4 regions of the Streptomyces sp. NPDC015139 genome follow, and region 1 is predicted to be linked to each of the others. Evidence: riboswitches for the same ligand, from Rfam matches in the RefSeq annotation. Region 1 holds a riboswitch; each other region holds the start of a gene.

Region 1 (7,470 bases):
GGCTGGAACCATACCGAGAAGGTAGGGAAAGGGGTGTTGCTGAAGTGTTGCGCCAGGTGAGGGTGTGTGGAAAACGCTGCTGACCTGGGAGTTCATCCGAGCCAAAGGGGAGATCTGCCACCCGGTCGCAACCCGGCGCCGACTTTCTCTCCCCCCGGGGGCTTCGGCTCCCCCCTGCGGCGCCGGTGCCGACACCGGGCCGGCAGCGACAGCGGTGCCGTCACCGCCCGCAGGTCACGACAGTGCCGTAAGCCCCGGCGCGAAGGTGATGAGCAGGGGCAGCAGGGGCACCAGCGCGGCCACGGTCGTCGTCAGGGCCCGGTGCCGGCGCAGCAGCCGCGGCGGGGGCTCCAGCAGGCGGTCCACGCGCTCGCCGAGGAGGCGGTGGCTGGAGGCGCAGGAAAGGACACCCCGGTGCTGGTTCAGCTCGATCAGGGCGAGGGCCGTGGTGAGGTGCCCGCAGCGCCGGGACGCCGTGTCGTCCGCGGCCAGCTCGACCAGGCGGTGCGTCTGGTCGCAGAAATGGGCGAAGAGCGGGACGCGTGGGAAGCCCGTGGCGAGTGCGGTGGACAGGTGCAGCAGCCAGTCGTGGTGGGCGCGCGCGTGGCCGCGCTCGTGTGTGAGGACGGCGTCCAACTGGTGGTGCGTGAGCCGGTGCAGGGCCCCGGTGGTGACGACCAGTTGCGGTGGGTGCCCCGGCATCCACCAGGCGTCCGGGTACTCGTCCTCCAGCACCAGCATCGGCCCGCGGGCCGTCGGCAGTCCGGCCGGCAGCTCGGGGGCGCGTTCGCGCAGGTGTGCCCGGGCCTGACCGCGGCTGCGGCGGGCCTCGACGAGTTCCCGGGCCAGCATCGCCGTTGTCCAGGCGGCCCCGCACGCCAGCAGCAGGGTGAGTACGGCCGCCCACACCGGGGCGGCGGAGAGGTCGTACGCGGCGGTGACGGCGGGAGGGGCGGGGGCGAACACGTGGTCGCGCACGGTGTGGAAGACGGCTGCCGCTCCCAGGATCAGGGCGGCCAGGCAGCACAGCAGGACGGTGGCGACGAGACACTGCCACACCCACAGCGCGACCACGGGATCGCGCTCGGTCCAGGCGGCCCGCGTCAACGCGCGCGGGATGGGCACGGCGGCCGTCAGGGCGACGACGCTCAGCAGGAGCAGGCAGACGGTCATGCCGGGGCTCCGGTTCCTGGTCGGAGAGGGGCGCGGGTCTCGGTGGTGCCAAGGGAGCGGCGCGCGGCGGCGCGCCGCATGGGGTGCGTGTCCCCGTCAGTATGACGAAGAAGGGCGGCAGGAGTCAGGCCCTCGGACAGCCTGCCGCACCTCTTCCTCCACAGGCCCGGGCGCCCGCGCCCGGGCCTGCGACGTCCCGCGTTCTCCGACAGGCCGAGCACGGGTTCAGGCGGTCGCTCAGCCCGACACGACGCGCCCGGTGACCTCGCCCAGGGCGACGCGCCGACCGTCGGGGCCCGGGGCCCACGCCGACATCGTCACCACGTCGCCGTCCTCCAGGAAGGCCCTCTTGCCGTCCGGGAGCTCCAGCGGGTCGCGGCCGTTCCAGGTCAGCTCCAGCAGCGAACCCCGCTGGGCCTCCTCGGGTCCGCTGACCGTGCCGGAGCCGTACAGGTCGCCGGTGCGCAGCGAGGCGCCGTTCACCGTCATGTGGGCGAGCTGCTGCGCGGCGGTCCAGTACATGGTCGAGAAGGGGGGTTCCGACACCACATGGCCGTTGATGGCGACGGAGATCCGCAGGTCGTAACCGCCGGGCTCGATCCCCGGGGCCGAGTCGTCCAGGTAGGGCAGCAGCGGGTGCGTGCGCTCCGGGGGCGCCACGCGCGCGTGCTCCAGTGCTTCCAGCGGCGTGATCCAGGCCGACACCGAGGTGGCGAAGGACTTGCCGAGGAACGGGCCGAGGGGGACGTACTCCCAGGCCTGGATGTCGCGCGCGGACCAGTCGTTCAGCAGGCACAGCCCGAAGACGTGCTCGCGGAAGTCGCCGAGCGCGACCGGCCGGCCCAGTGCGGAGGGCGCGCCCACGACGAAGCCGACCTCCGCCTCGATGTCCAGCCGGATCGACGGGCCGAAGACGGGAGCGGGGTCACCGGGGCCCTTGCGCTGGCCGGACGGCCGGATGACGTCGGTGCCCGAGACGACGACCGTGCCGGAGCGGCCGTGGTAACCGATCGGCAGGTGCTTCCAGTTGGGGGTGAGGGAGTCCTCGGCGTCCGGCCGGAAGATGTGGCCGACGTTCCGGGCGTGGTTCTCCGAGGCGTAGAAGTCGACGTAGTCGGCCACCTCGAAGGGCAGATGGAGGGTCACCGACGACAGGGGGTGGAACAGCGGCTCGATCGTCGACCGGTGCGCGGACGACGTCACCCACTCCGTCAGGGCGCGCCGCACGTCGGACCAGGCCGCGCGCCCGGCGGCGAGCAGCGCGTCGAGGGTGGGCTGCGCCAGCAGCGGGTGGTGCGGCGAGCCGAGCGCGACGGCCGCGGCGCCCGCGTCGAGCACGTGGTCCCCGAGCCGGACGCCGACCCTGCGTTCCGTGCTGCCGGAGGGCGAGAACACGCCGTAGGGAAGGTTGTGCGGGCCGAAGGGGTCGCCCTCGGGGACGTCGAAGGGGGGCATGGGGGTACTGCCTCACTCTCATCCGAGCCATGCATGGCGATGCGTTCCATGTGGTCGCGCCACACGTTACGGCTGAGATGCGTGTCTTGGGCAGTGCCTCTCGCAGCTCTTGGGCTGTGCCGCCCGCAGCTCTCGGGCTTCGCCACCAGCAACTCCGGCGTTGCACCTCCCGCAGCCCTCGGGGGGTGCAGCCTTCAGCACTCCGGACGGCGCGCGGCGAGTCGGCGGCACAGACGCCGCTGATCGGTCGAATCGTTGCTCGCACCATGAGCGCTCAGCAATTACCCGTACCTCTACCGTTACCTGCCCGAGCCCGCCCGCCACCACCACCTGGTCCGCCGGGTGCCCGGCCCGCTCGGCGCGGCTGCGCGAGCGCTTCGACAGCGGGGTGCGGGTCCAGGAGATCGAGCGGCTGGTGGGTGCCGAGGCCCCCCGACGGCAACCCGGTCCTGACCGTCCGCACCCTCGGCGGCCGTACCGAGCGGCTCACCGCAGACCATGTCGCTGCCACCGGCTACCGCGTCGACATCGCGGCGACAGTCTTCCTCGGCCACGGGCCGCGCAGCCGGCTCGCGGTGAGCCGCGGCACGTCGAGGCTCGGCCCCGGCTGTGTCTCCTCGGTGCCATGCCAGTACTTCACGGGGCCGTCCGGCGGCGCCCTCGCACGGGCCGGTGATGCGCTTCGTGTGCGGTACGGAGTTCGCCTCCCCCGTCTGGCGAAGCACCTGGCCGCGCGGCACGGCTGAGGTGCGGCTGGGCCATCGAGGGTCCGGGGTACGCCACTTGGGGCCGAACAGCACGTAAGTACGTGGAGAGAGCGGTGAGTCGGCGGGGCGCGGTGTCCGTATTCTCTGATCATGGCACCCACCCCGGCATATGCACTGATCGCCACCGACCTGGACGGGACGTTGCTGCGCGGCGACGACACCGTCTCCGACCGGTCGCTCGCCGCGCTCGCGCGGGTGGCGCGAGCGGGTGCCCGGCATCTGGTGGTGACGGGCCGGCCGGCTCCGCGGGTACGGCCGCTGCTGGCGAACCTCGGCTGCACGGGGCTCGCGGTGTGCGGACAGGGTGCTCAGGTCTACGACGCCGCGGCGGACCGCCTGCTGTGGTCGGTCCGGCTGGACCGGGAGCTGGCGGAGACCGCGCTCGGCAAGATCGAGGCGGAGGTGGGCCAGGTGTTCGCGGCCGTCGACCAGGACGGCGTGGACGGGCTCACCCTCATCGAGCCCGGCTATCTGATGCCGCACCCCACGCTGCCCGCGCTCCGGGTGGGCCGGCGCGACGATTTGTGGTGCGAGCCCATCAGCAAGGTCCTGCTGCGCCACGCCACCCTGTGCGACGACGAGTTGGCGGCTGTCGCGCGCGCGGCGGTGGGTTCGCTGGCGACCGTCACCATGTCCGGGCCGGGCACCGTGGAGCTCCAGCCGCGCGGGGTGACCAAGGCGACCGGGCTCGCGCTGGCCGCCGAGCGGCTCGGAGTGGGTCCGGAACGCGCGCTGGCCTTCGGGGACATGCCCAATGACATCCCGATGTTCGACTGGGCCGCGCGGGGTGTGGCCATGGCCAACGCGCACCCCGAACTCAAGGCGGTGGCCGACGAGGTCACCGAGTCGAACGAGGACGACGGCGTGGCCGTCGTCCTCGAAGGACTCTTCCCGGCCGGGTGACCGGCCGTTCGGCACTGCTCCGTTCGCCCGGAGGCCGGTGCGCGCCGGTCCGTCAGGTGCCGGTGCGCTCCGGTCCGCCGGGCGTCGGGTGCGGGATGCCGGGCGGGTTCCGGTCCGCCGCCGGTGCGCGCCGGGCACGTCCGCCGGAACGTGCCCGGTGCGTCCGCCGGTACGGGCCGGACCCGTCCGTCAGTACGCGCCGAAGACGTTGTCGATCGAGCCGTACCGCGCGGCCGCGTAGTTGCAGGCGGCGGTGATGTTCGCGACCGGGTCGTAGGGGTCGAAGGAGGTGCCGACCACGTGGTAGGTGGCGAAGGTCGGGTCGATGACCTGGAGCAGACCCTTGGACGGGGTGCCCTTGACGGCGTTCGAGTCCCAGAGGTTGATGGCGTTGGGGTTGCCGGAGGACTCCCGCATGATGTTGCGGTGGATGCCGTTGTACGTGCCCGGGATCTTCTTCTCGGCCATGATCGCGAGGGATTCGCGGATCCAGCCGTCGAGGTTGTTCGGGTACCCGGCGGGGGTGGTGGAGGCCGTCGGGGCGGTGGTGGGGGCCGCGGAGGCGCTCGCGGCGCCGACGAGCGGCAGGGCGACGATGGCGGCGCCGGTGCCGAGGGCGGCGATGGTGCGGACGAGGCGGTTGTTCCGGGTGCGGCGGGGCTGAGCGGCAGCAGGCATGGGGAAGTTCCTCTCCGTCGCCTGCGAGGTGAGCTGTCGGGTTCGGGCGGGGAGGTGCCCGGCCGTGCCCTGGGGAGGCACGGCTTCACCCCTAGCCGTTCCGGTGCGACGTGTGCCGACCGGTACGGCGATGACTTACCTGGGTCCCCCGCTCCTGCCGTACGAAATGAGTTCGTCGATGGGTTACGCGGGCGGCGGCAGGATTAGGCGTCCGCCCGACGGCCCGGAACGTATGCGAGAGCACATGTCGGGAACAAGTACCCGATTCGCACAACACCCTATTTGACCTTGGTCTGTGGCTTTTGAGACGCTTGATCCTTTGCGGTTGCCAACTCTCAACTCGCCAGTAGGGCATGGGGAGAAGGGGGTACCGGTGGGTGTGGGTGATTCTCCCGCCCGAGTGAGCCAACTCACGAAATAGCAAAATAATGCAAATCAGACATGAGGGATTCAGGTGATTTGCGGCCGAGGTGGCATTGCGGCGGAACCCGCGACGAGGCGCCGGTCGTTGTGGTGGTGGCCGCGGCGCGCGAAGAGGTGAAGTGCGGCGACGAGAGAAGGGGGTGTCCGGGTGGGTGTCGGGTGCTGTTGCGCGCCCGATGTGCCCGTTGTATCCGTTGCGCCCGAGTGGGTCGCCGCTCCCGGTGTGCTCCCGAGGTGTCCACGGGGTGGCGTCGGCATTACTCCGCTCACGCCGTGATTCGCGACAAAGTGTGCGGATTCCTGTTAAGTCGATAAATGTCCATTCTTACCAAACGATCACAATCATACCGGTCATGATCCGATACCGCCCAGGCTGGACCGGTGGGCGCTATCGGTGATCGAAAGAGGACCGGATACGCTGACTTGAGTGATGGCAGCGACCTATCGACAAACCGTGTAAGCGCCAGCAGACACCAGCAGACAGGAGACCCCTCGTGACCGTCGTCGGGCCGTTCGGGCTGAGCGTGCGGGACCAGGCTCTGGAAGCCGATGTCCAGGCAGGATTGACGGCTGTCGAGGAAGGCTTGCTCGAGGCCACCAAGAGCGAGGTCCCGTTCATCACGGAGGCCGCGCAGCACCTCGTACGGGCCGGTGGGAAGCGGTTCCGTCCGCTGCTCGTGATGCTCGCGTCCCAGTTCGGCGACCGCTACGCGCCGGGCATCGTGCCCTCGGCCGTGGTCGTGGAGCTGACCCACCTCGCCACGCTGTACCACGACGACGTGATGGACGAGGCGGCCGTGCGCCGCGGTGTGGACAGCGCCAACACCCGCTGGGGCAACTCCGTCGCGGTCCTGACCGGCGACTTCCTGTTCGCCCGGGCCTCCCAGATCCTCGCCGACCTCGGTCCCGAGGCGGTCCGGGTGCAGGCCCTCGCGTTCGAGCGGCTGGTCACGGGCCAGATCCTGGAGACCGCCGGTCCCACGGACGGCCGCGACCCGGTCGATCACTACCTGGACGTACTCGGCGGCAAGACGGGCTCGCTGGTCGCGGTCTCCTGCCGGTTCGGCGCGATGATGTCCGGCGCCGACGAGACGGTCGTCGACGTGCTCACCCAGTACGGCGAGCGGCTCGGGGTCGCCTTCCAGCTCGCGGACGACGTCCTGGACATCGCCTCCGACTCCCACGAGTCCGGCAAGACCCCGGGCACCGACCTGCGCGAGGGCATCGCCACGCTGCCCGTGCTCCGGCTTCGCGAGCGGGCCGCCCGGCTCGGGCTGGCCGAGGACATCGCGCTGTGCGAGCTGCTGGACTCCGACCTCAGCGACGACGCCCGGCACGCCGAGGCGCTGGCGGCGCTGCGCGCCCACCCCGCGCTGGAGCAGGCCCGCCAGGACACGATCCGCTACGCGAAGGAGGCCCGGGCGGCGCTGGCGCCGCTGCGGGAGTGCGACGCCAAGGCGGCGCTGATCGAGCTGTGCGACGCGGTGGTGCACCGCGCCGGCTAGTCCGGCCGCCCACGGAACGGCGCCCACGGAACGGCGCCCGCGGAACGGCGCCCCGGACGGTCTCTCCCCTGGGGGAGCGGTGCCGACCCCTACGGGTAGGGGGAGACGCCGCCCCCGCGTGTCATACCGCAGGCGTACACCGAGTTGCTGCCGCAGTCTGACGCTTCCTCACGGCCGATTTGGTCAGATGGACACCACGGAAATCACCACTCCTCACCGATTCGGGTGAGAATGGCGGCTCAGGTGGACCAGCGTGAGGACAGCCGCCGCCGACGACGGAGGTAACGCACACATGGCACCGTACGAATCCGACGACGCAGCGGGCGCGGCGCGGGACGAGGACGCGCGTTCCGGCCGGCGCAAGGCCGCCCGGTACGCCGTACCGGTCGCGGTGGTGGGGGTGGCGGCGGCCACGATCGGGCTGGTCCCGGCACTCGCCGACTCCGGTGACCCCGACCTGCCCAGGATCAGCGCACAGCAGCTCATCGAGAAGATCGCCAAGTCGGACACCCAGCAGCTGTCCGGCACCGTGAAGATCAACACCGATCTGGGCCTGCCGGACCTCG
Region 2 (7,470 bases), on a different contig from region 1:
CGCACTGGTGGCAGCGCGGATGGGTGCGGTACGGGGCGCTGATCACGCTGCTGGCGCTGTCCGGGCTGGTGATCCTCGCGCTCGTGCGGCGGCAGACCGGCACGGAGGGGTTCCTGGTGGGCCTCGGGCTGGCCGTGCTGCCGGTGCCCTGGCTGACGGCCGCCTTCCGGTGGCTGGACCGGGTGGAGCCGGGTCCCTGGCGGAACCTGGTCTTCGCCTTCGCCTGGGGGGCGTGCGCGGCGGCGCTGATAGCCATCGTCGCCAACAGCTTCGCGACCAAGTGGATAGCGACGTCCACCGCGGATCCGGCCGGCGCCGACACGCTCGGGGCCACGGTGATAGCGCCGATCGTGGAGGAGTCCGCCAAGGCCGCCGCCGTGCTGCTGGTCTTCCTCTTCCGCAGACGGGACTTCACCGGGCTGGTGGACGGCGTGGTGATAGCCGGGATCACCGCCACCGGGTTCGCGTTCACCGAGAACATCCTCTACCTGGGCACGGCCTTCGGGACGGACCAGCTGACCGGCGGCCGCGGTGTCGCGTCCGTCACCGCCGCCACCTTCTTCGTGCGCATCGTGATGTCCCCGTTCGCGCACCCCCTGTTCACCGTGTTCACCGGCATCGGCTTCGGCATCGCCGCGCTGTCCGGGGAGCGGCAGCACCTCAGGCGGGTGCTGCTGCCGGTGTGCGGGCTGCTGCTCGCGATGAGCATGCACGCGTTCTGGAACGGGTCCTCCACCTTCGGCCCGCTCGGGTTCTTCGCCGTCTACGGCGGCTTCATGGTGCCCGCCTTCGCCCTGCTGACCTGGCTCGTGATCTGGACGCGGCAGCGGGAGCTGCGGACCGTGCGGGAGGAGCTCCCGGCGTACGTGCTGGCCGGGTGGCTGGGACCGGCCGAGCCGTACGCGCTGGGGTCGATGCGGGCGCGGCGGATGGCCCGCGACTACGCCCGGCACCACTTCGGGGGTCGGCCCGCGGCACGGACGGTGGCCCGGTACGAGGCGTACGCGACCTCGCTCGCGTTCCTGCGGCACCGCGGACGGCAGGGGCGGGCCCGGGCCGACTTCGTCGTACGCGAGCGGGAGTTGCTGACCGAGCTGTGGCGGCGCCGGGAGATGGCACGGCCGGCCCTGGAATACGCGGCGCGGACGCTGGCGCCGGCGGCCCGCCCGCCGTACGGCGCCCCGGCACCCCACTGGTACGCCGGCCACCCGGCGGGCCCCTACTCGGCGTACAACCCGTACCGCACCTGAGCCCCCCCCCGGCCGGCAGCCCGGTCCAGCGGGGCCGGCCGGTCGGGGCGGTGTCAGGCCGACGCGTCCGTCAGTTTCTTCAGGTCGTCGTCCGTCAGGGTCAGGTCGGCGACGCCCAGGAGGGCCGGGAGCTGGTCGACCGTGCGGGCCGAGGCGATGGGGGCCGTGATCGTCGGCTGGGCGGCGAGCCAGGCCAGGGCGACCGTGGCGACCGGGGCCCCGTGGGCGGCGGCGATCTCGTCCAGGGCCGCCAGGACCCGCCCGCCGCGCTCGGACCGGGCGTACTTCGCGCCCGTGCCGGCGCGCGGGCTGTCGACGGTCGTACCCGGGCGGTACTTGCCGGTGAGGAAGCCCGCGGCGAGGGAGTAGTAGGGCACCGCGGCCAGGCCCTCGCGGGCGGCCAGGTCCTGCAGCGGGCCCTCGTAGGTGTCGCGGGAGACCAGGTTGTAGTGCGGCTGGAGGGCGACGTAGCGGGCCAGGCCCTCGCGGTCGGAGAAGTCCAGGGAGGCCCGCAGCCGCTCGGGGCTGATGTTGGACGCGGCGATGTGCCGGACCTTGCCCGCCCTCACCAGCTCGTCCAGCGCGCCGATGATCTCCTCGACCGGCACCTCGGGCTTGTCGAAGTGCGTGTAGTAGAGGTCGATGCGGTCGGTGCCGAGGCGGCGCAGGGAGGCGTCGGCGGCGGCCTTGATGGTCGCCGCGGACAGGCCCTGGTACTCGGGGTGCTGGCTGACCTTGGTGGCGATGACGACGTCGTCGCGGTTGCCGCGGGCCTTGACCCACTTGCCGATGATCGTCTCGGACTCGCCGCCGGCGTTGCCCTCCACCCAGGCGCTGTAGCTGTCGGCGGTGTCGACGAAGTTGCCGCCCGCGGCGGCGTAGGCGTCGAGCACGGCGAAGGAGGTCTGCTCGTCGGCGGTCCAGCCGAAGACGTTGCCGCCGAGGGAGAGGGGGAAGACCTCGAGGTCGGAGGAACCGAGTGTGCGCAGAGAAGTCATGCTCCAAGTCAACGCCGACGGCGAATGATCTCTTCCGCCGTCGGCGCCGAGTTCCCGCGAACGGGTGTCAGGGGGTGAGGCCCTTGCCCCGCAGCCAGGCCATGGGGTCGATCCCCGTGGCGTCGCCGCCCGGGTGGACCTCCAGGTGGAGGTGCGGGCCGGTGACGTTGCCGGTCGCGCCGACCCGGCCGATGAGCTCGCCGGTGGAGACCTTCTGGCCGACGGAGACGCTGATCGAGGACTGGTGGCAGAACCACAGCTCGGTGCCGTCGTCCAGGGTGAGGACCGTGCGGTAGCCGTAGGAGCCGGCCCAGCCCGCCTGCGTGATCGTGCCGCTGTGGATGGCCTTGATGAGGGTGCCCGTGGGGGCCGCGAAGTCGAGGCCGGTGTGGTAGCCGGAGGACCACATCGAGCCGGCCTGGCCGAACGTCGAGGTGATCGTGTACGAGGACGTCGGCAGCGTGTACTGCTTGGCCAGCTCGGCCAGCCGCTTCTCCTCCGCCGCCTTCTTGGCCTCGGCCTCCGCCCTGGCGGCCGCGGCCTCGGCCTTCTCCTTCGCGGCGGCGGCCTTCGCGGCGGCTTCCTTCTCCGCCTTCGCCGCCGCGTCGGCGGTCAGCTTCTCGGCGGTGGCGAGCCTGGCGGCGGTGGCCTTGCTCTCGGCCTGGCCCTTCTGCTGCTCGGCCTGGGCCATGATCCGGCTGCGCAGGGCCTCGCCCGCATCGGTGTCCTGCTCGCTGCCGGCGGAGGTCACCCCGACGTCGCTGAGTCCGGTGGCCTCGGAGGTCTTGGCGGAACCGTCGTCGAAGAGGGAACCGACGCTCGGCAGGTCCGGCAGGGAGATGGAGACCGGCGGCTTGCCGGTGTTGGCGCTGGCCATCCCGCCCGCGCCGACCGCCGCGATCACGCCGACGCCGAGGACGGTGGAGCTGCGGGCGAACCCGCCGCGCTGCTTGGCCACGCGGTGCCGCCCGCGGACCGGGGTGAGGGACTCCTCGGTGGGGTTCCACTCCTCCCAGGGGCCCTCCTCGGCACGGTAGGAGGCGTAACCGAAGGTCTCGCTCTCACGCTGAGCCGGTATGAACGGGGCTTCTGGGGCAGGCCGGTTGGACGCCACGCGGGCGCGCTCCTTTCCTTCCTCCGCCTACCGGGTTAGCTGACGGGTTCGGAGCAGGAAGGTCTCCTACGCGCGTATACCTGGCGTGGACTCGAGGAGTTCACATCAGTAGCCGCGTGATTCACCCCAGGGTGGTGGTTCCCCGGTTCCCTTACGGGATTCGGCGCGTGCGCACGGAGCCGTCGCGGGTGACGGCTGGGACGACCGCGCTGCGTTATCGAACGTTAATAGACCCGCGGGGCACTTTCCAAGCCGTACGGCTTGATCATTAACGTTTTCCGCCGCGGACTTAACCGCTGCCATCCCTGCAAACCGGGCGAGTTGGCCGCGATTCAGGAGTCACAGAAGTTTTGATGGTGACTCAGATGTCATGCGCTCGGCGCTCGACCGGTCACTGTCGGTGAAGTGCCGCGAGGTCCGCCCGTCACCGGGGCCCGAGGTGGTCGGCCGGGGCCGGGAAACACTCAGGGCCGGGATCCATGAACTGGATCCCGGCCCTGAGCCTTCAGTAGCGGGGACAGGATTTGAACCTGCGACCTCTGGGTTATGAGCCCAGCGAGCTACCGAGCTGCTCCACCCCGCGTCGTTGTGTCTTCAGCATACGTCATGCACGGGACCAGGAGCCAATCGGTTTCCCGGGGCCCCTTTCCGGCGCGCCGCGGGGCAGGGCCGGTCAGGCCGTCAGGTGGGAGTTCGGGGCCTTGGCGAGGGCCTCGAACTCGGGGAGCACGACGACCTCGGCTCCGCCGTCGCGCAGGACGCCCGTGCCGTCGGCCGCGGCCACGAAGGTGTCCGGCTCCCGCCAGGCGGTGACCACCCGGCGCGCCCCGGACCGCAGGATCAGTTCGGCACAGGGGGCGGGCCGGGAGGCGCGGCGGGCGCAGGGTTCCAGGCTGCTGTAGACGGTGGCGCCGGGCAGTCCCGGGTCGGCCGGGTCGACCTTGGCCAGGGCGGCCTCCTCCGCGTGGACCACGGGGTCGCCGCCCTCCCGGGAGTGGCCGCGGGCGAGCTCGGTGCCGTCGGCGCCGACCACGACCGCGCCGACGCTGAACGCGGTCTCCGAGGGCGGGCACTGGGCGGCGAGCTCACAGGCGGTGCGCAGCCAGCGGCGGTCGGCGGCGGTGGGGACCGGGCCGGTGCCGGGGGCGGTGGGCTCGTACCGCATGAGGACGACGTCCTCGATCCGGCGGGTCTCGACCAGGCGCAGCCGCCCGCCCTGGTACTCCCCGGGGCCGAACAGCCGCGGGGCCGCCGGGTCGCCGACCAGGAGCGGGGCGAGGACCAGCTGGAGTTCGTCGGCGAGACCCTGCGTCAGCAGCTGGGTGTGCACCCGGCCGCCGCCCTCGACCATGAGGCGTTCGACCCCGCGCACGTCGTGCAGGTGCTCCAGCAGGGCCCGCCAGTCGAGGTCGGCGCCGAGCGCGACGACGTCCGCGGTGTCCCCGAGGAGGCGGGAGGCCACCTCCGCGCCCTTGTCGGTCGTGCAGACCAGCTTCTCGCCGCCGGTGTGCCAGAAGTGGGCGTCGGGGTCGAGTTCGCCGGTGGCGGTGACGGTCACCTTCAGGGGGTACGCGGGCCGGCCGGACGCCACCCGGGCGGCGCGCCGATCGGCGGAGTTGACCAGCAGCCGCGGGTTGTCGGCGCGGATGGTGCCGGCGCCGATCAGGATGGCGTCGACGGAGGCCCGTACCGCGTCGACCCGGTCGAAGTCGGCCGGGCTGGAGAGCAGCAGCCGCTCGGGGCCGGTGTCGTCCAGGTAGCCGTCGAGGGAGACGGCGGCGGACAGCAGCACGTACGGCAGGGGCATCGGCGCACTCCCTCACGGTGACCCGGCGCACCTCACCGGATCTTGGTTCAACTTTGAAACAAACTTACACTGGCAGCATGACGACCCGCTGGCTCACCCCCGAGGAGCAGCGCGCCTGGCGCGCCTACATGGCCGCCTCCCGCCTCCTGGAGGACGCGATCGACCGTCAGCTCCAGCAGGAGGGCGGCATGCCCCACCTGTTCTACTCGGTGCTGGCCAACCTCTCCGAGGCGCCCGAGCGGCGGCTGCGCATGACCGACCTCGCCGAGACGCTGAAGATCACCCGCAGCAGGCTGACGTACGTGGTGACCCGGCTGGAGCGGGACGGACTGGTGCGCCGGGAGGACTGCCGCTGGGACAAGCGCAGCAGTCTCGCGGTGCTGACCGACGCGGGGACGGCCGTGCTGGAGCGTACGGCACCCGGGCACGTCGACACGGTGCGCGCCACCCTCTTCGACCGGCTCACGCCGGAGCAGGTGGGGCAGCTGGAGGAGATCTGCACGGGGATCGCGCGCGGGCTCCAGGGGGCGGACGACGAGCGGCCGACCACCGAGGACGTGCCGTGGCGGCGACGGTCCTCGTCCTGCTCGGGGCCCCAGCCGGAACCGCCGGCGGGACGCTCCCGCGAACATCGTTGATTTAACTTTGAAACATGCGATAGGGTCCCGGCCGAGCGTCTGCTTCAAATCTGAAGCAGACGGGACGAATCGGAGGCTCGCATGCCCGACACCCCCGCCGCCACCCCGCGCGCCCGCGTCCGGGTGCCGCTGCGCTTCCCCGACGGCTACAGCACCGACGCGGAGCTCGTCACCTTCCACGGGCTCGCCGACGGCCAGGAGCACGTCGCCGTCGTCCTCGGCGACCCCGGCCCGGTCCCGCTGGTGCGCCTGCACTCCGAGTGCCTGACCGGCGACGTCTTCGGTTCGTCCCGCTGCGACTGCGGCCCCCAGCTGCGCGAGGCCGTCGAGCGCATCGCGGAGCGCGGCGGTGTACTGCTCTACCTCCGTCAGGAGGGGCGCGGCATCGGCCTGTACAACAAGCTCGACGCCTACGCCCTCCAGGACCAGGGCCTCGACACCTACGAGGCGAACGCCGCCCTCGGCCTCCCGGAGGACGCCCGCGACTACACGGCCGCCGCGCAGATGCTCGCCGCTCTCGGCATCGGGGAACTGGACCTGTTGTCCAACAACCCCGACAAGGCCGGGCAGTTGCGCGCCCTCGGCGCCGTCGTCCGGGACCGGGTGCCGACCGGTGTCTTCACCACCGCCCACAACGTCCGTTACCTCCGCGCCAAGGTCCTGCAGACCCAGCACACGCTGCCCCTGGCCGAGCTGCAGGAGCGGAACGAGCTGAGCCCGGCGGGATGAGCCGAGCCGGACGGGCGCCAGGAGCCATGGACAACTTCAGGTGCAGTACTCTGCCCGCAGTGGTGTAGGCGTGTACCGCACAGGGAGTCGTGAGCCATGGTGAGACGGAACGACCAGCGGCGCGCCGCGCTCGTCGACGCCGCGATCGAGGTGCTGGCCCGGGACGGCGCCCGGGGGCTGACCTTCCGGGCGGTGGACGCCGCGGCCGCCGTGCCCGTCGGTACGGCGTCCAACTACTTCTCCAGCCGCGACGACCTGCTCACCCAGGCCGGGGCCCGCGTCTACGAGCGGCTCCAGCCCGACGAGGCCACCGTCGCCCGCCAGCGCGACGCCGGCCGTGACCGGGAGACGTACACGCGGCTGATGCGCGAACTCGTCGGCCGTGTCGCCTCCTTCCGCACCGGCTACCTCGCGCTGCTGGAGCTCCGGCTGGAGGCCACCCGCCGCCCGGAACTGCGCGCGGTCCTCACCGAGCGCGTCCGCGCGGACCTCGACGCCAACGTCGCCTACCACGAGGCCTCCGGCCTGCCCGGCGACGCGATGGCCGTCAAACTGCTCTACCTCGCCCTGAACTGGCTGATCGTCGAGCAGCTCACCCTGCCCGACGTCCTCACCGAGGCGGAGCGGGAGGAACTGGTGGCGGCGGCGGTCGAGCGGATCGTCCGGAGTACGGCGCCCTGACCCGGCCGCGCCCGCGCCCGGTACCGGGAGGCACCCTTCGGGAAAAGACGCGGCGCCCGGGCCGGCCGAAGCCGAACCGGGCGCCGCGTCGCAGGCCAGAGGGCATGAAGCCCGCCTGCGGACCGTAGGCCCTGTGGGACTCGAACCCACAACCAATGGATTAAAAGTCCACTGCTCTGCCAATTGAGCTAAGGGCCCCGGCGATGTTGCTCGTCCGAGCATAGCCGGACGCGGCCGGGTCTCCGATCGGGTA
Region 3 (7,470 bases), on a different contig from region 1:
GCCGGGTTCGGGGTGATGGGCCTCGGCCGCCATCACCCCGTCGTCCGCAAGGCGCTGCACGACGTGCTCGACCTCGACCTCGCCGACCTCACCCGCTTCGACTGCCAGCCGCTGCCCGGACTGCTCGCCGAACGGCTGCTCGCGCACAGCCCGCACCTGGACCGGGTGTTCTTCGGCAACAGCGGCACCGAAGCGGTCGAGACGGCCCTGAAGTTCGCCCGGTACGCCACGGGCAGGCCGCGCGTCCTGTACTGCGACCACGCCTTCCACGGCCTGACCACCGGCGCGCTCTCGGTGAACGGCGAGAGCGGCTTCCGCGACGGCTTCGCCCCGCTGCTGCCGGACACCGCCGTACCCCTCGGTGATCTCGACGCCCTGGCACGGGAGTTGAAGAAGGGCGACGTGGCCGCCCTGATCGTGGAGCCGATCCAGGGCAAGGGCGTGCACGAGGCGCCGCCCGGCTATCTGCGCGGCGCGCAGGAGCTGCTGCGCAGGCACAAGGCGCTGCTCATCGCCGACGAGGTGCAGACCGGCCTCGGCCGCACCGGCGACTTCTACGCCTACCAGCACGAGGACGGCGTCGAACCGGACCTGGTGTGCGTGGCCAAGGCGCTCTCCGGCGGCTACGTCCCGGTCGGTGCCACCCTCGGCAAGGAGTGGATCTTCAAGAAGGTCTACTCGTCCATGGACCGCGTTCTGGTTCACTCGGCGAGCTTCGGCTCGGGTGCCCAGGCGATGGCGTGCGGTCTGGCCGTGCTGTCGGTCATGGAGAACGAGCAGATCGTCGCGGGCGTGCGGACGACCGGCGAGCTGCTCAAGTCCCGGCTCACCGCACTGATCGACACGTACGAGCTGCTGGCCGACGTGCGCGGCCGGGGCCTGATGATCGGCATCGAGTTCGGCAGGCCGTCCTCGCTGAAGCTGCGCAGCCGGTGGGCCATGCTCCAGGCGGCGCGCAAGGGCCTGTTCGCGCAGATGGTCGTCGTACCGCTGCTGCAACGGCACCGGATCCTCACCCAGGTCTCCGGCGACCATCTGGAGGTGATCAAGCTCATCCCGCCGTTGATCATCGACGAGGCCGACGTGGACCGGTTCGTGGACGCCTTCACCGCCGTCATGGACGACGCGCACAGCGGCGGCGGGCTGATGTGGGACTTCGGCAAGACCCTGATCAAGCAGGCGGTGGCGAACCGCTGAGCGCGATCCCCTCAGAAGGAGAAGGACAGGAGCAGGACGGGGGGTTTGCCTCAGAGGCAAGAAAATTGCCGCACAGGCAAAAATGACGGTCAATAGAGGCATGGAAGCCTCAGACGCCGCCTCACCGGCGGACCAGGGCGACGACCTCCCGGCCGTCGCGCCACAGCTGCGCGCACTGCGGCGGCGCGCCGGCCTCACCCTGGAGGCCGCGGCCCGCGCCGCCGGGCTCTCGCCCGCCCACCTGTCCCGCCTGGAGACCGGGCACCGCCAGCCCTCGCTGCCGATGCTCCTCGCGCTCGCCCGTATCTACGGTACGACCGTCTCCGACCTGCTGGGGGAGCGGGTCGCCGACCGGGACGCGATCGTGCGGTCCGCCGACATGGAGCCGACCCGGGCGGGCGGCTGGACCTACCTCCAGGCCGGGGCCCCCGGCCGGGCCATGCAGGCCCTGCGCGTGCAGGTGCTGTACGGCTCCCAGGGCGACATCGTGCGCGTCCACCCGGGCGAGGAGTGGCTGTACGTCCTCAAGGGGCGGCTGCGGCTGCGCCTCGGCGACACCGCCCATCTGCTCGCGCCCGGGGACAGCGCGCATTTCGACTCGCTCACCCCGCACCGCCTCGCCGCCGAGGACCAGGACGGCGTCGAGCTTCTGTTCGTCCACACCTTGCTGCAGAGCCCCACGGCCACCCTGTGCCTGGGCCCGCTGACCGGAGAACTGCTATGAGTGACTTCGAGGAGAAGTTCCCCCGTTCCCTCTGGATCCGGCTGATCATCTACATCGCCCTCGGCCATGTCCTCGCCGCGTTCCTCTACCTGCTCTTCGCGGTCGGCGCCAAGGGCTGACGCGGTGGGCCCGGAGTCCCCGGCGCCGGGCCCCCGGGTCCCTCAGTTCAGCAGGCGCGCGCGCAGGCGGTCGCGGGACGCGGCGGAGAGGCCGAGGCCCTTCTCCAGGTAGGCGTCCACGCCGCCCCAGGTCTCCTCGATGCTGTCGAACGCCGCCTCCAGGTACTCGGCGCGCGCGTCGAAGAGCGGGCTGAGCAGCTCCATCACCTCGGGCGTGTACGCGCTGTCCTGGCTGCCGCTGCGGCGGACCTTGTAGCGCCGGTGCTTGGCGTTGGACTCCAGGTAGTCGGCGACGATCGCCTCGCGCTCCACACCCACGGCCAGCAGCGTGACGGCTATCGAGATGCCCGCGCGGTCCTTGCCGGCCGCACAGTGCATCAGCGCGGGCACGCTGTCCTCCGCCAGGGAGTGCAGCACCCGGGAGTGCTCGCCGGTGCGCCGCTTCACGATCGTCCGGTAGGAGGCGATCATCCGGCCGGCGCCCTTGCCGCCGTCGAGGATCGCGCGGAGCTGGTCGAGATCGCCGTCGCGCACCATCTTCCAGAACTCGGCGCCGTCCGCCGGGTCGCTCAACGGCAGGTTCACGTTCCGCACGCCGGGCAGTTCGACGTCGGGGCCCTCCAGCTTCTGGTCGGCCGCGTTGCGGAAGTCGAAGATCGTGTGCAGACCGAGGGTGGCGAGGAAGGCCGCGTCCGCCGCGGTCGCGTGCGCGAGATGGCCACTGCGGAACAGGACTCCCTGGCGCACCCGCCGACCGTCCACGGTGGGCAGCCCGCCCACGTCACGGAAATTGCGCACACCGGCCAGCTCCGGCTCGGTCGACGGGACCTGCTGCGTCACGGGGGCTCCTCGCGGTCGGCCCCGCCGGCGCGGCTCGTCGACGGGCGCTCCGTCGACCATACGACATCACTTTCCTCAGGCAATGAGTTGTCCACAGGCGTTGCCACCAGGGGTTACGGAGTCTGATGATGTTCGCGCTTGAGCGGATCTGTTGACACCTGTGAGGTCTCGATGGTGGATATCGCCGAAGACGGTCGTACCTGGCTCCTGTCGGGGCCCACCAGCAGTTATGCCCTGCACCTCACCGAGGCCGACGAGCTGCTGCACCTCCACTGGGGGCCGCGGATCGCGCTCGACGACGCCGAGGCCCTGGCCGCGAGCCCCCTGCCCGGCTACTGGCCCTTCGAGTCCCCGCTCGACGGCCGCGAGGAGTACCCGGTCGAGGGCGGCCCCCGCTTCGTCCGCCCCGCCCTGTCCGTGCGCACCGAGGAACGCCGCGGCACCGAGTGGCGCTTCGTGTCGTACGGGACCGCCGGCGACGGGGAGGAACTGCGGCTCCTCTTCGACGACGACGGTGTGGCGATCACCCTGCACCACCGGATGCGCGGTGACGTGGTCGAGCGCTGGGTGACCGTGGCCAACGGTGGCCGGGCGCGCGTGGAGCTGCTGCGCGCCGACGCCGCCACCTGGACCCTGCCCGACCGCGAGGGCTGGCGGCTGTCCCAGCTGCACGGCCGCTGGGCCGCCGAGTCCCGGCTCACCACCGCTCCGCTCACCTACGGCGAGAAGATCATCGGCAGTCGCCGCGGGCACACCGGCCACCAGCACCTGCCCTGGGTGGCGCTCGACACCGACGCCACCGAGGAGCACGGCGAGGTCTACGGATGCGCGCTCGGGTGGTCCGGCTCCTGGCGGATCTCCGTGGCCCAACTCCCGGACGGGCGCGTCCAGATCACCGGCGGCGCAGGATACGACGACTCGGGCCTGCTGCTCCTGGAGCCGGGTGGTGCGTACACCACCCCGGTCTTCGCCGGTCTGTGGAGCGCCGGCGGGTTCGGCGCCGCGAGCCGCACCTGGCACGCCTACCAGCGCGCGTACGTCGTCCCGGACGCGGAGCGGGACCGGCCCGTGCTCTTCAATTCCTGGGAGGCGACCCACTTCGACATCTCCGAGGAGCAGCAGACCGCCCTCGCCCGCCGCGCCGCCGAGATCGGCTGCGAACTCTTCGTGGTGGACGACGGCTGGTTCGGTGCCCGCACCGGCGACCGCGCCGGGCTGGGCGACTGGAGCCCCAACCCCGGCCGCTTCCCGCACGGTCTCAAACCGCTCGCCGACCAGGTGCACGGCCTCGGCATGCGGTTCGGCATCTGGGTCGAGCCCGAGATGGTCAACCAGGACAGCGACCTTTACCGGGCCCACCCCGACTGGGTGCAGTACCAGCGGGGCCGCCGGCGGACGGAGCTGCGCAACCAGCTCGTCCTCAACCTGGCCCGCGAGGACGTCCGGGACCACCTCTGGCAGCAGCTGGACGCGCTGCTCACCAGCACCCCGATCGACTACGTGAAGTGGGACTTCAACCGCTGCTTCACCGACGCCGGCTGGCCCGGCGAGCCGTACCCGCAGCGCCTGTGGATCGATCACGTCCACGCGCTGTACGCCCTGCTGGACCGGCTGCGCGCGGCGCACCCGGGGGTCGCCTTCGAGTCCTGTTCGGGCGGCGGCGGCCGGATCGACCTCGGGGTGATGAGCCGTACCGACCAGGTGTGGACCTCCGACAACACCGACCCGCTGGACCGGCTCGCCATCCAGCACGGCTTCAGCCAGATCCACCCCGCGCGTGTGATGGCCGCCTGGGTCACCGACAGCCCGAACACCCAGCTCAACGGCCGGGTCAGCTCGCTGCGGTTCCGTTTCGTCAGCGCCATGGCGGGCGTGCTGGGCGTCGGCGGAGACCTCACGGCGTGGAGCGCGGAGGAGCTGGCCGAGGCCCGGGGCTGGGTGGAGCTCTACAAGGAGATCCGCCCGGTCGTCCAGCGGGGCGAGCTGTACCGGCTGCGGCCCCCGGCGGACGGGCTGAGTGCCGTCCAGTACGTCCTCGGGGACGAGACGGTGGTCCTCGCCTGGCTTCGGTCGCAGAGCTACGGCGAGCCGGTTCCGGCGGTGCGGCTGCGCGGACTCGACCCGACAGCGTCCTACGAATGCCGCGAATCGGGCGAAGTGCACCGAGGTGCCGTACTGCTGCACCACGGCCTGCGGACGGGGCTGAAGGGTGACCTGGATGCGGCGATTGTCCGTCTACGTCGCATCTGAACCTTTAACCCGTCTTGGTACCTCAAGTCCAACTCGCCAGCAAATAAACGGACGTGGTGGGACTCCGTGTGAGGGGCGTCACATTCGTGACCGTACGTCGCGCGACATGTTCACGTAATTCCGGTGCCGCAAAGGGAAATCGAACTGGCCCGGAAGACGGGAATGCACGGAGGGTCACCGGGCATTCCCGCCTTCGATCTTGCGCATCCGGAAGGGCCGGAACGGGGCGCTTGTTTCCACCCGTCCTGCTCGCTTACGTTCGCCACCAATCCGGACGGAACGCCGAATCCTGCCGCCGCCCGGAGTTCCCGCACATATGACCCGTGTTCGGCAGGAGCGGGGGACCCACCAGGCACGACCGCCTGTCCCGGTTCTCGCGACAGGCCAGGGGTGAAGCCGCGCACCGCACGGCCGGGCGACTCCAGCCCGAACCCGGCAGCTGACCTCGCAGGCGTCGGAGAGGAATGCGCCATGCCCGCGAAGGGTAAGCACCGACGTCCCAAGACCCCGCGTTTTTCCCGCTCCATCGCCGTCGCCGGAACGGGTGGCGCCGCTCTGGCCCTCCCGCTCCTCGGGGCCACCGGAGCGCACGCCGCCCCCGCGGCGCAGCCCGTCTCCGGAAAGGCCGCGCAGTCCCTTCCCGCCGCGGTGCAGAGGTCCGCCGCCGAGGCGGACGCGACGGCGCACATCTACACCGTCAAGGCCGGCGACTGCCTCGCGACGATCGCCGACCGGCAGCACGTCGGCGGTGGCTGGCACCGCCTCTACGACGACAACCGCCGGGTCGTCGGCGACAACCCCGCGCTGATCCACCCGGGCCTGAAGCTGACGCTCGGCGAGCAGGCAGCCCGGACCCGTACCGAGCCCGCCGCCCCGCAGCACTCCTCGGCCGCTCCGAAGCCCTCGGCCCCCGCGAAGACCCCGGCCCCCACGAAGGCCTCCGTCGCCCCGCGGCAGGCCTCGGCGGCCAAGCCGGCGGAGTCCGCCCCCACGACGACCGCCGCCACCGGCTTCACCCTCCCCGTGGCCGGCGCCACCATCGGCACCGCCTACCACACGGCCGGCAGCATGTGGTCCAGCGGCTACCACACCGGCGTCGACTTCGTCGTACCGACCGGCACCCCCCTCAAGGCCGTCGGCGCGGGCACGGTCGTCTCGGCGGGCTGGGGCGGCGCCTACGGCAACCAGGTCGTCATCAAGCTCCTCGACGGCCACTACGCCCAGTACGGCCACCTCTCCCAGCTCTCCGTCTCGGCCGGCCAGGCCGTGACGGCGGGACAGCAGATCGGCCTGTCCGGCGCCACCGGCAACGTGACCGGCCCGCACCTGCACTTCGAGATCCGCACGACGCCGGACTACGGCTCCGACATCGACCCGGTCGCCTACCTCCGCGAGCACGGCGTCCCCGTCGGCTGACACGGTCCGCACCACGACCACCTGCCGGACAGGCCACCGAAGGCCGGACCCCCGATCCCCGGGTCCGGCCTTCGGTATTCCCGGTTGGCGAATTCTTTAGGAGTGTCCCATCTCACCGTTCGTCAACCCCGGCCTACGGTCGCGTAGGTCACATCCGAAGGTGAATCATGGTCCGATGTGGCAGACGATTCGAAGAGTGACAACAGATCAGTGATCGGGTCGTACGTGGCGGTGGGGGACAGCTTCACCGAGGGCGTGGGCGATCCCGGTCCCGACGGGGCGTTCGTGGGCTGGGCGGACCGGTTCGCGGTACTGCTCGCCGACCGGCGTCCCGAGGGCGACTTCCAGTACACCAACCTGGCCGTGCGCGGGAAGCTGCTGGACCAGATCGTGGCGGACCAGCTTCCCCAGGCCGCCCAACTGGCCCCGGACCTCGTGTCCTTCTGCGCCGGCGGCAACGACATCATCCGCCCCGGCACCGACCCGGACGAGGTGGCCGAGCGATTCGAGCGCGCCCTGGCCCCGCTGGCCGAGGCCGCGGGCACGGTGATGGTGACGACCGGGTTCGACACCCGTGGCGTCCCGCTGCTCAAGCATCTGCGCGGCAAGATCGCCACGTACAACGGGCATGTGCGCGCCATCGCCGACCGGTACGGCTGCCCCGTGCTCGACCTGTGGTCCCTCAAGTCCGTACAGGACCGCAGGGCCTGGGACAGCGACCGGCTCCACCTCTCGCCCGAGGGGCACACGCGCGTGGCCCTGCGCGCCGGTCAGGCCCTCGGTCTCGAGGTGCCGGCCGACCCGGAGCAGCCGTGGCCGCCGCTGCCGCCCCGGGGCACCCTGGAGGTCCGCCGGGACGACGTCCACTGGGCCCGCGAGTACCTCGTGCCGTGGATCGGCCGCCGGCTGCGGGGCGAGTCCTCC
Region 4 (7,470 bases), on a different contig from region 1:
CACCGAGGGGCCCCGAAAGGGCCCCTCAGCCCCGCTCAGACGTTATCCGACCTGCTCAGCCGACGGCTACCGGTCAGTAACCGAAGAGAGCTACGCCACCGACCACGCGATGCCGTCGAGGATGTCGTGCTCGCTGACGACGACCTCCTCGGCGCCGATCCGTTCCATGATCGACAGCAGCACGAGGGCCCCGGCTCCGATGACGTCGACCCGGCCGGGGTGCATCGACGGGATCGCGGCGCGCTCGGCGTGCGTGGAACGCAGCAGCCGTCCGGTGATCTCGCGTACGCGGTCGTGGGAGATGCGGGAGTGGTGGATGCGCGCGGAGTCGTACTCCGGCAGGTCCTGGGCGATCGCGGACACGGTGGTGACCGAGCCCGCGAGGCCCACCAGGGTGTGCGCCTCGCGCAGCGGAACCGTCCGCTCGGCGAGGTCGAGAGCGGCCTCGATGTCGGCCCGCATGGCGGCGATCCGCTCCTCGGTGGGCGGGTCGCTCACCTTGCCGTCGCGCACCAGGTGACGTTCCGTCATCCGCACGCAGCCGACGTCCACGGAGCGCGCGGCCGCGACGTGGTCCCCGCCGACGACGAACTCGGTGGAGCCGCCGCCGATGTCCACGACGAGGAAGGGCCTGGTGAGGTCGTCACGCCCCGTCAGTTCCCTGGTGGCGCCGGTGAAGGAGAACTCGGCCTCCTGGTCCCCGGTGATGACCTCCGGCTCCACACCGAGGATGTCCACGACACCGCGGACGAACTCGTCCCGGTTCTCCGCGTCGCGGGAGGCCGAGGTGGCGACGAAGCGGAGCTTCTCGGCGCCGTGCTCCTTGATGATCTCCGCGTACTCGCGGCAGACGGCGAAGGTCCGCTCCAGCGCCTCGGGGGCGAGCCGGCCGGTGCGGTCGACTCCCTGGCCGAGCCGGACGATCGTCATGCGCCGGTCCAGGTCGACGAGTTCGCCGGTGGCCGGGTCCGCGTCGGCGACCAGCAGACGGATGGAGTTCGTACCGCAGTCGATGGCGGCGACCCGGGTCACTTGCCGTCCTCCTCGACGGGCCTGGCGGCGAAGAAGCCGTCCTCAGTGGCGTCCACCTGCCACTCCTCACCGCACGGGGGCCCGGACGGCGTCACGCACGGCCCCTTGCTCCACCACTCCGGCAGCATGGCGATCGCCTCGTCGCCGAGCGGGTTCACGCCCGGCCCCGCGGCCAGCGAGTGCGCCACGAGTACGTGCAGGCACTTCACCCGGTCCGGCATGCCGCCCGCGCTGGGGAAGCCGGCCAGGACCTCGATCTCGTCGCGGCGCCGGATGTAGTCCTCGTGCGCGGCCCGGTAGGCGGCGGCCAGCTCGGGGTCGGTGCCCAGCCGCTCGGTCATCTCCTTCATGACGCCGTTCGCCTCCAGCGTGCCGATCGCCGAGGCGGCGCGCGGGCACGTCAGGTAGTACGTCGTCGGGAAGGGCGTGCCGTCGGGCAGGCGCGGCGCCGTCTCCACGACGTCCGGCTGGCCGCAGGGGCAGCGGTGCGCGATGGCCCGCAGGCCCCGCGGCGGGCGGCCGAGCTGCTGCTTGAAGGCCTCGACGTCCGCGTCGGTGGGCTCGGTGTGCGGAGTGGGCGGCGGAGGCGTTTCCATGACTGCTTTCAGGGTGGCTTTCTGTCGGTGACCGGCCGGGGCCGGCTACTGGTCGGAGGCGTCGGACTTGTCGACGCCGTCCCAGACGTTCGCGTACCAGGGCCGGTGCGCGGCCCGGAGATCGGTGCGGGACTGCTTGGCGGATCCCGGGTCCACCACCACGTACCCGGTCTCGCCGGGCTTCACGTAGTGCAGCCGGTGCCGGATCTGCTGCTCGGCGTAGGCGTCGTCCTGCCAGCGCGCCTTGAGGTCCCGCAGCTGCTCGACGCGCCGGCGGGCCTGTTCCTGGCGGTGCTGCAGGTCGGCGATCTCCGCGCGCTGGGAGACGTACTGCCGCATCGGGTAGGCGAGGGCGACGATCATCGAGCACAGCACCAGCGCGAGCAGGGCCGCGCGGCCGGTGAGCCGCGAGCGGCGCGCCTGGCGCTTGGTCTGGGAGCGGTAGACGCGGGCCGCCGTCTGCTCGCCGAGCAGCCGCAGCCTGGTCGCGGTGGAGAAACGGTCCCGGTCCTTCACGGCCATCTGGTCCTCCGCCTCCCCTTTCACGTGCGTACGTCCCCGGACACGGTACGGGACCGGGGACGGGGACGTACGTACGACTGGCTAAGACTTAGCCCGGTGGAGGTCAGCCCTTGGAGACCTCGTGGTGGCCGCGGAAGCGCGGGAAGGCGCTGCGGCCGGCGTACACCGCGGCGTCGTCGAGGATCTCCTCGATGCGCAGCAGCTGGTTGTACTTGGCGACGCGCTCGGAGCGGGCCGGGGCGCCGGTCTTGATCTGGCCGCAGTTGGTGGCGACGGCGAGGTCGGCGATGGTGACGTCCTCGGTCTCGCCGGAGCGGTGGGACATCATGCACTTGAAGCCGTTGCGCTGGGCCAGCTCGACGGCGTCCAGGGTCTCGGTGAGCGAGCCGATCTGGTTCACCTTGACCAGCAGGGCGTTGGCCGCGCCGTCCTCGATGCCGCGGGCGAGGCGCTCGGGGTTGGTGACGAACAGGTCGTCGCCGACCAGCTGGACCTTGTCGCCGAGACGGTCGGTGATGACCTTCCAGCCGGACCAGTCGTCCTCGAACAGCGGGTCCTCGATGGAGACGAGGGGGTAGGCCGCGACGAGCTCCTCGTAGTACTCCGTCATCTCGGCGGCGGAGCGCTCCTTGCCCTCGAAGAGGTACTTGCCGTCCTTGTAGAACTCGGAGGCGGCCACGTCGAGCGCGAGGGCGATCTGCTCGCCGGCGACGTAACCGGCTTCCTTGATCGCTTCGAGGATGAGGTCCAGGGCGGCGCGGTTGGAGTCCAGGTTCGGGGCGAAGCCGCCCTCGTCGCCGAGGCCGGTGGACAGGCCCTTGCTCTTCAGGACCTTCTTCAGCGTGTGGTAGACCTCGGTGCCCCAGCGCAGCGCCTCGGAGAAGGACTCCGCGCCGATCGGGGCGATCATGAACTCCTGGATGTCCACGTTGGAGTCGGCGTGCGAGCCGCCGTTCAGGATGTTCATCATCGGCACCGGCAGCAGGTGCGCGTTCGGGCCGCCCAGGTAGCGGAAGAGGGGGAGGTCCGAGGCCTCGGAGGCGGCGTGCGCGACGGCCAGGGAGACGCCGAGGATGGCGTTGGCGCCGAGCGAGCCCTTGTTGTCGGTGGCGTCCAGGTCGAACATGGCCTGGTCGATCAGGCGCTGCTCGGTGGCGTCGTAGCCGACCAGCTCCGGGCCGATCTGCTCGATGACGGCGAGGACGGCCTTCTCGACACCCTTGCCCTGGTAGCGGTTCGGGTCACCGTCGCGCAGCTCGATGGCCTCGAAGGCACCCGTGGAGGCGCCGGACGGGACGGCGGCACGACCCGTGCTGCCGTCGTCGAGGCCGACCTCGACCTCGACCGTGGGGTTGCCTCGGGAGTCCAGGATTTCCCGGGCTACGACGACGTCGATGGACGGCACGAGCATCTCCTTCTTGGATGTGACGCTGGAAGTGCGGGGCTGGGTGCCTCACGGCTCCGGGCCTTGCGCCTAGAGCCTATCCGTCCACGGGCCGTCGGCCACCGACCGACCGCCCCGTGGACAGGGCGGGACACGCAGACGGTACCCATTGTTCACCGTCGGAACAAAGGGGGGAGCGATGAAGAACAGGGAAAGGGCCGGAAGCGGACCGGGAGACGAAAAACCCCGCCCCGGCGCGTACGGGGGAAAGACGCGCCGGGGCGGGGAGCCCGTGGGGACGGGGGTGACCCTCACGGGGTCTTCGGGGTGGGCACCTCCAGGGTGCGCACCGGGGATGTGAGGGCGCTGTGGTCCGGCCGGGAGCCGGGTGTCACTTCAGGTGCAGCTGCTGACCGGGGAAGATCATGTCGGCGTCCTCGACGATGTCCTTGTTCAGCTCGAAGAGCTTCTTCCAGCCGCCCTGGACGTGGTGCTTCGTGGCGATGGTGCTGAGGGTGTCGCCCTTGACGACCTTGTACTCGCCGTCGCCCTTCTTGACCTTCTTGCCGGTCGGGGTGGTGACGGTCTTGCTCGCGGCCGGACGCTCGGCGGACCGGGAGGCGGCCTGCGTGTCGGTGGAGCGGGTGGTGGTGGTCGTCTTCGACGAGGAGCCGGTCGTCGAGGTGGAGCCGGTCGAGCCGTTGTAGGGGGTGCTCGACAGACCCGTGCCGCAGACCGGCCAGGCGCCCTTGCCCTGGGCGGCGAGGACCTTCTCGGCGACGGCTATCTGCTGCGCCTTGCCGGCCTGGTTGGCCTGCGGGGCGTAGGCGGTGCCGCCGTACGCGGCCCAGGTGGAGGCGGAGAACTGCAGACCGCCGTAGTAGCCGTTTCCGGTGTTGATGGACCAGTTGCCGCCGGACTCGCACTGGGCGACCGCGTCCCACTGGGAGGCGGTGGCGGCGGAGGCGTTGCCGGCCGCCATCAGCGGAGCGGCGACGGCGGCACCGGTGACACCGGCGAGCGCGACGGCGCGGACGGCCTTGGACGGACGACGGTGCTTGCCCTTGCTGGAGAACAGCATGGATCGATCCCCTCACCGACGCCTGCGAGGTGAGCTGTCGGGTTCGGGCCGGTTGAGTTGCCCGGCCGCACTCCCGCTTGCGCGGAGTGCGGCTTCACCCCAAGCCGGTGCCGGCTCAACTGCCGGCAACGGCACTTACCTTGGGTCCCCCGCTCCTGCCTACGGCGCATGACGCGACGACTGTTCCCGGGCAACCGCTGGCAGGATTCGGCGTTGCGACTGCCGGGGCTCGTGGTGACGAGCGGCCTTGACCGTAGACACGCGATCCGCGGAATTTCAAAGACGATCAGGGCTTCTGAGACTCATCCCACACTTTCACCAAACCGGACATTAGCGCCGCAAGTGGGGCGCCAACTCCCGCTATCCGGCGTCCGTTTCGGTACCGATTTCCAGGGTCTGACCGGCAGTGATGCGGTTCGGGTCGGACCCGATCTCCTTCTTGTTGTCGGCATAGAGGGCGCGCCACCCGCCCTCGACCGCAAGGGACTCGGCGATGGAGGCGAGCGAGTCGCCCTGACGCACGGTGTAGTCGTCCTCCCCACGGGAGGCGTGACGGCCGGTCGAGGTGGAGTCCTGACCGTTTGTCACGTTTTCGTCCGCGCTCTCGCCGCGGTGACGTCCGCCACTGCTGAGCGCGCCGGTGTCGACCAGGCTCCAGGATCCGGCGTTCTGCTGGGAATTGTCCGAGTTGCCGGCATCCGGAACGGCCGTGGGCGAGCCGCCGCCCTCCTGCGAGCTTCCGGCGTCACCGGTGTCAGGGGAGGTGGACTTGTCCGACTTGGGGGCGTTGGTACCGGTCGAGTCGCCCTCGGTGCCGTGCCCCTTGCCGCCCTTGTCCGGGTGGGAGGTGGACTTCCCGTGCGCGTCACCGGAGGAGTCCGAGTCGGCCTTGGAGCCGGAGGAGCCGGTGGAGTCGGAGGCGGAGGAGTCGTCGGACTTCGACGAATCCGGCAGACCGGACGACGGGGAGGTGTCACCCGATCCGGACGAGTCGCCCGAATCCTGCGCGTTCCCGGACTCGTCGACGCCCGTGTCCACGTCCAGGGAGCCGGAGTTCTGGGTCAGCCCGGAGAGCAGGGCGCAGGTGGCCCACGGGGTGGTGCCCCGGTCGGCCAGGATCTTCTCGGCGACGGAGATCTGCTGCGAGCGGCTGGCCTCGTCGGCGCTGTAGGCGTACTGCCCGCCGCCGTACTTGTCCCAGTCCTCCTGCGATATCTGGAGTCCGCCGTAGTAGCCGTTGCCGGTGTCGGCGCTCCATGAACCGCCGCTCTCGCACTCGGCCACCTTGTCCCACGTGGTGCCGTCGGCCGCGTTGGCGCTCGCCGCGCCGAGCAGCGGGATGGCGATGGCGGAGCCGGTCACTCCGGCCGCGACGAGGAGAGCTGGAGCCTGACGGGGGCGACGATGGCGGCCGTTCCCGGAGAGCATGCGGAAGCCTTTCGTGCGACAGCAGGACCGACGCGGCGGATGGTGCTCGTCGCCACGCTGAGGGAGGAACGTATCGGCAGACGATCACTTGTCACAAGTTCATGCCGCGCAGATCACGTGAAGATCACAGAGTTGAACGCCTGTCGTGTTGACGGTTCTACGAACTCCGGGCCGGTCCCTCGCCGGTTCCCCCGGTGGCCGGGGTGGCCGGAGCGAACTCCACGGGCAGGGTGCGCAGGCCGCGCATGATGAGTCCGCCGCGCCAGCGCAGTTCGGCCGGGTCGGCGGCGAGCCGGAGGTCGGGCAGGCGGGTGAGGAGAGTGGCGAGCGCGGTCTGGCCCTCCAGGCGGGCGAGCGGCGCGCCGAGGCAGTAATGGATGCCGTGGCCGTAGCCGAGGTGCTGGTTGTCGCGGCGGGCGAGGTCCAGCACGTCCGGGTCGGCGAACCGCGCGGGGTCCCGGTCGGCCGCCGCCAGCACGACCAGCACCGGGTCGCCCGGCGCGATGTCCTGCCCGCCGACGGTGAGCGGCTCGGTGGCGAACCGCCAGGTGGCCAGCTCCACCGGCCCGTCGAAGCGCAGCAGTTCCTCCACCCCGGTCTCCAGGAGGTCCCGCTCCCCCCTCGCCAGGGACTCCTGCAGCCGCCGGCGCTGTTCGGGGTGGGTGAGCAGGGCGTAGGTGCCGTTGCCGATGAGGTTGACCGTGGTCTCGAAGCCGGCGAACAGGAGGATGAAGGCCATGGCGGCGGCCTCGTTCTCGGTGAGGTGCTCCCCGTGGTCGGAGGCGCGGATGAGGCCCGAGATGAGGTCCTCGCCGGGGTCCGGCTCGGCGGGCAGGGCCGCCCGCTTCTTGTGGATCAGCTCGGCCAGGTAGCCGCGCATCTTCTTCACCGACCGCGCGACCCCGCCCCGCGGTCCGCCGCCGTGCCGGATCATCATCCCGGCCCAGTCCCGGAAGTCGTCCTGGTCCTCGCGCGGGACGCCGAGGAGGTCGCAGATGGCGTAGATGGGCAGCGGGAAGGCGAACTCGTGGATGAGGTCGGCGGAGCCACGCTCGGCGAACCGGTCGATGAGATGGTCGGTGAGCTCCTGCACGCGGTGCGCGAACTCGGCGACCCGGCGCGGGGTGAACGCCTTGCTGACGAGCCGGCGCAGCCGGGTGTGGTCGGGCGGGTCGATGTTCAGCAGGTGCGTCATCAGCTCGGCCTTGCGCTCACCGGGGATGCCGGTCTTCCCCTTGGCGTGCGCGGGCTCGTCGTGATGCGCCGGGTTCTTGCTCAGCCGCTGGTCGGCCAGGGCCTGCTTGGCGTCGGCGTAGCGGGTGACCAGCCAGGCCTCGACACCGCTGGGCAAGCGGGTGCGGTGCACCGGCGCGTGCTCGCGCAGCCAGGCGTAGGCGGGATACGGGTCGGTGGCGAACTCCCAGGTG

The links. Region 1 has a riboswitch for cyclic di-AMP ahead of ACF08B_RS37120 (transglycosylase SLT domain-containing protein). Riboswitches for the same ligand answer to the same signal wherever they lie in the genome.
Region 2: linked by a shared signal. The riboswitch ahead of ACF08B_RS08675 (M23 family metallopeptidase) and the one ahead of ACF08B_RS37120 (transglycosylase SLT domain-containing protein) in region 1 are both predicted to bind cyclic di-AMP.
Region 3: linked by a shared signal. The riboswitch ahead of ACF08B_RS01270 (peptidoglycan DD-metalloendopeptidase family protein) and the one ahead of ACF08B_RS37120 (transglycosylase SLT domain-containing protein) in region 1 are both predicted to bind cyclic di-AMP.
Region 4: linked by a shared signal. The riboswitch ahead of ACF08B_RS04515 (transglycosylase family protein) and the one ahead of ACF08B_RS37120 (transglycosylase SLT domain-containing protein) in region 1 are both predicted to bind cyclic di-AMP.

The regions. Positions count from the first base shown of each region.
Region 1 is NZ_JBIBUW010000023.1:94,808-102,277, forward strand. Features, by position in the region: gene ACF08B_RS37100 (M56 family metallopeptidase) at 235-1,173, opposite strand; gene fahA (fumarylacetoacetase) at 1,411-2,628, opposite strand; partial or broken gene ACF08B_RS37110 (NAD(P)/FAD-dependent oxidoreductase) at 2,899-3,374, shown strand; gene ACF08B_RS37115 (HAD family hydrolase) at 3,486-4,298, shown strand; gene ACF08B_RS37120 (transglycosylase SLT domain-containing protein) at 4,488-4,976, opposite strand; cyclic di-AMP (ydaO/yuaA leader) riboswitch at 4,982-5,164, opposite strand; gene ACF08B_RS37125 (polyprenyl synthetase family protein) at 5,894-6,904, shown strand; gene ACF08B_RS37130 (outer membrane lipoprotein carrier protein LolA) at 7,197-7,470, shown strand, end outside.
Region 2 is NZ_JBIBUW010000002.1:898,007-905,476, reverse strand. Features, by position in the region: gene ACF08B_RS08685 (PrsW family intramembrane metalloprotease) at 1-1,250, shown strand, start outside; gene ACF08B_RS08680 (aldo/keto reductase) at 1,304-2,248, opposite strand; gene ACF08B_RS08675 (M23 family metallopeptidase) at 2,316-3,362, opposite strand; cyclic di-AMP (ydaO/yuaA leader) riboswitch at 3,370-3,538, opposite strand; tRNA gene ACF08B_RS08670 (tRNA-Met) at 3,872-3,945, opposite strand; gene ACF08B_RS08665 (dihydrofolate reductase family protein) at 4,036-5,169, opposite strand; gene ACF08B_RS08660 (MarR family winged helix-turn-helix transcriptional regulator) at 5,247-5,807, shown strand; gene ribA (GTP cyclohydrolase II) at 5,889-6,536, shown strand; gene ACF08B_RS08650 (TetR/AcrR family transcriptional regulator) at 6,633-7,217, shown strand; tRNA gene ACF08B_RS08645 (tRNA-Lys) at 7,343-7,415, opposite strand.
Region 3 is NZ_JBIBUW010000001.1:277,011-284,480, forward strand. Features, by position in the region: gene ACF08B_RS01245 (aspartate aminotransferase family protein) at 1-1,197, shown strand, start outside; gene ACF08B_RS01250 (helix-turn-helix domain-containing protein) at 1,298-1,921, shown strand; gene ACF08B_RS01255 (DUF6126 family protein) at 1,918-2,040, shown strand; gene ACF08B_RS01260 (tyrosine-protein phosphatase) at 2,083-2,880, opposite strand; gene ACF08B_RS01265 (alpha-galactosidase) at 3,052-5,130, shown strand; cyclic di-AMP (ydaO/yuaA leader) riboswitch at 5,401-5,597, shown strand; gene ACF08B_RS01270 (peptidoglycan DD-metalloendopeptidase family protein) at 5,602-6,546, shown strand; gene ACF08B_RS01275 (SGNH/GDSL hydrolase family protein) at 6,757-7,470, shown strand, end outside.
Region 4 is NZ_JBIBUW010000002.1:1,931-9,400, forward strand. Features, by position in the region: gene ACF08B_RS04495 (exopolyphosphatase) at 91-1,032, opposite strand; gene ACF08B_RS04500 (DUF501 domain-containing protein) at 1,029-1,628, opposite strand; gene ACF08B_RS04505 (septum formation initiator family protein) at 1,674-2,150, opposite strand; gene eno (phosphopyruvate hydratase) at 2,254-3,561, opposite strand; gene ACF08B_RS04515 (transglycosylase family protein) at 3,926-4,615, opposite strand; cyclic di-AMP (ydaO/yuaA leader) riboswitch at 4,620-4,792, opposite strand; gene ACF08B_RS04520 (transglycosylase family protein) at 4,976-6,043, opposite strand; gene ACF08B_RS04525 (cytochrome P450) at 6,201-7,470, opposite strand, start outside.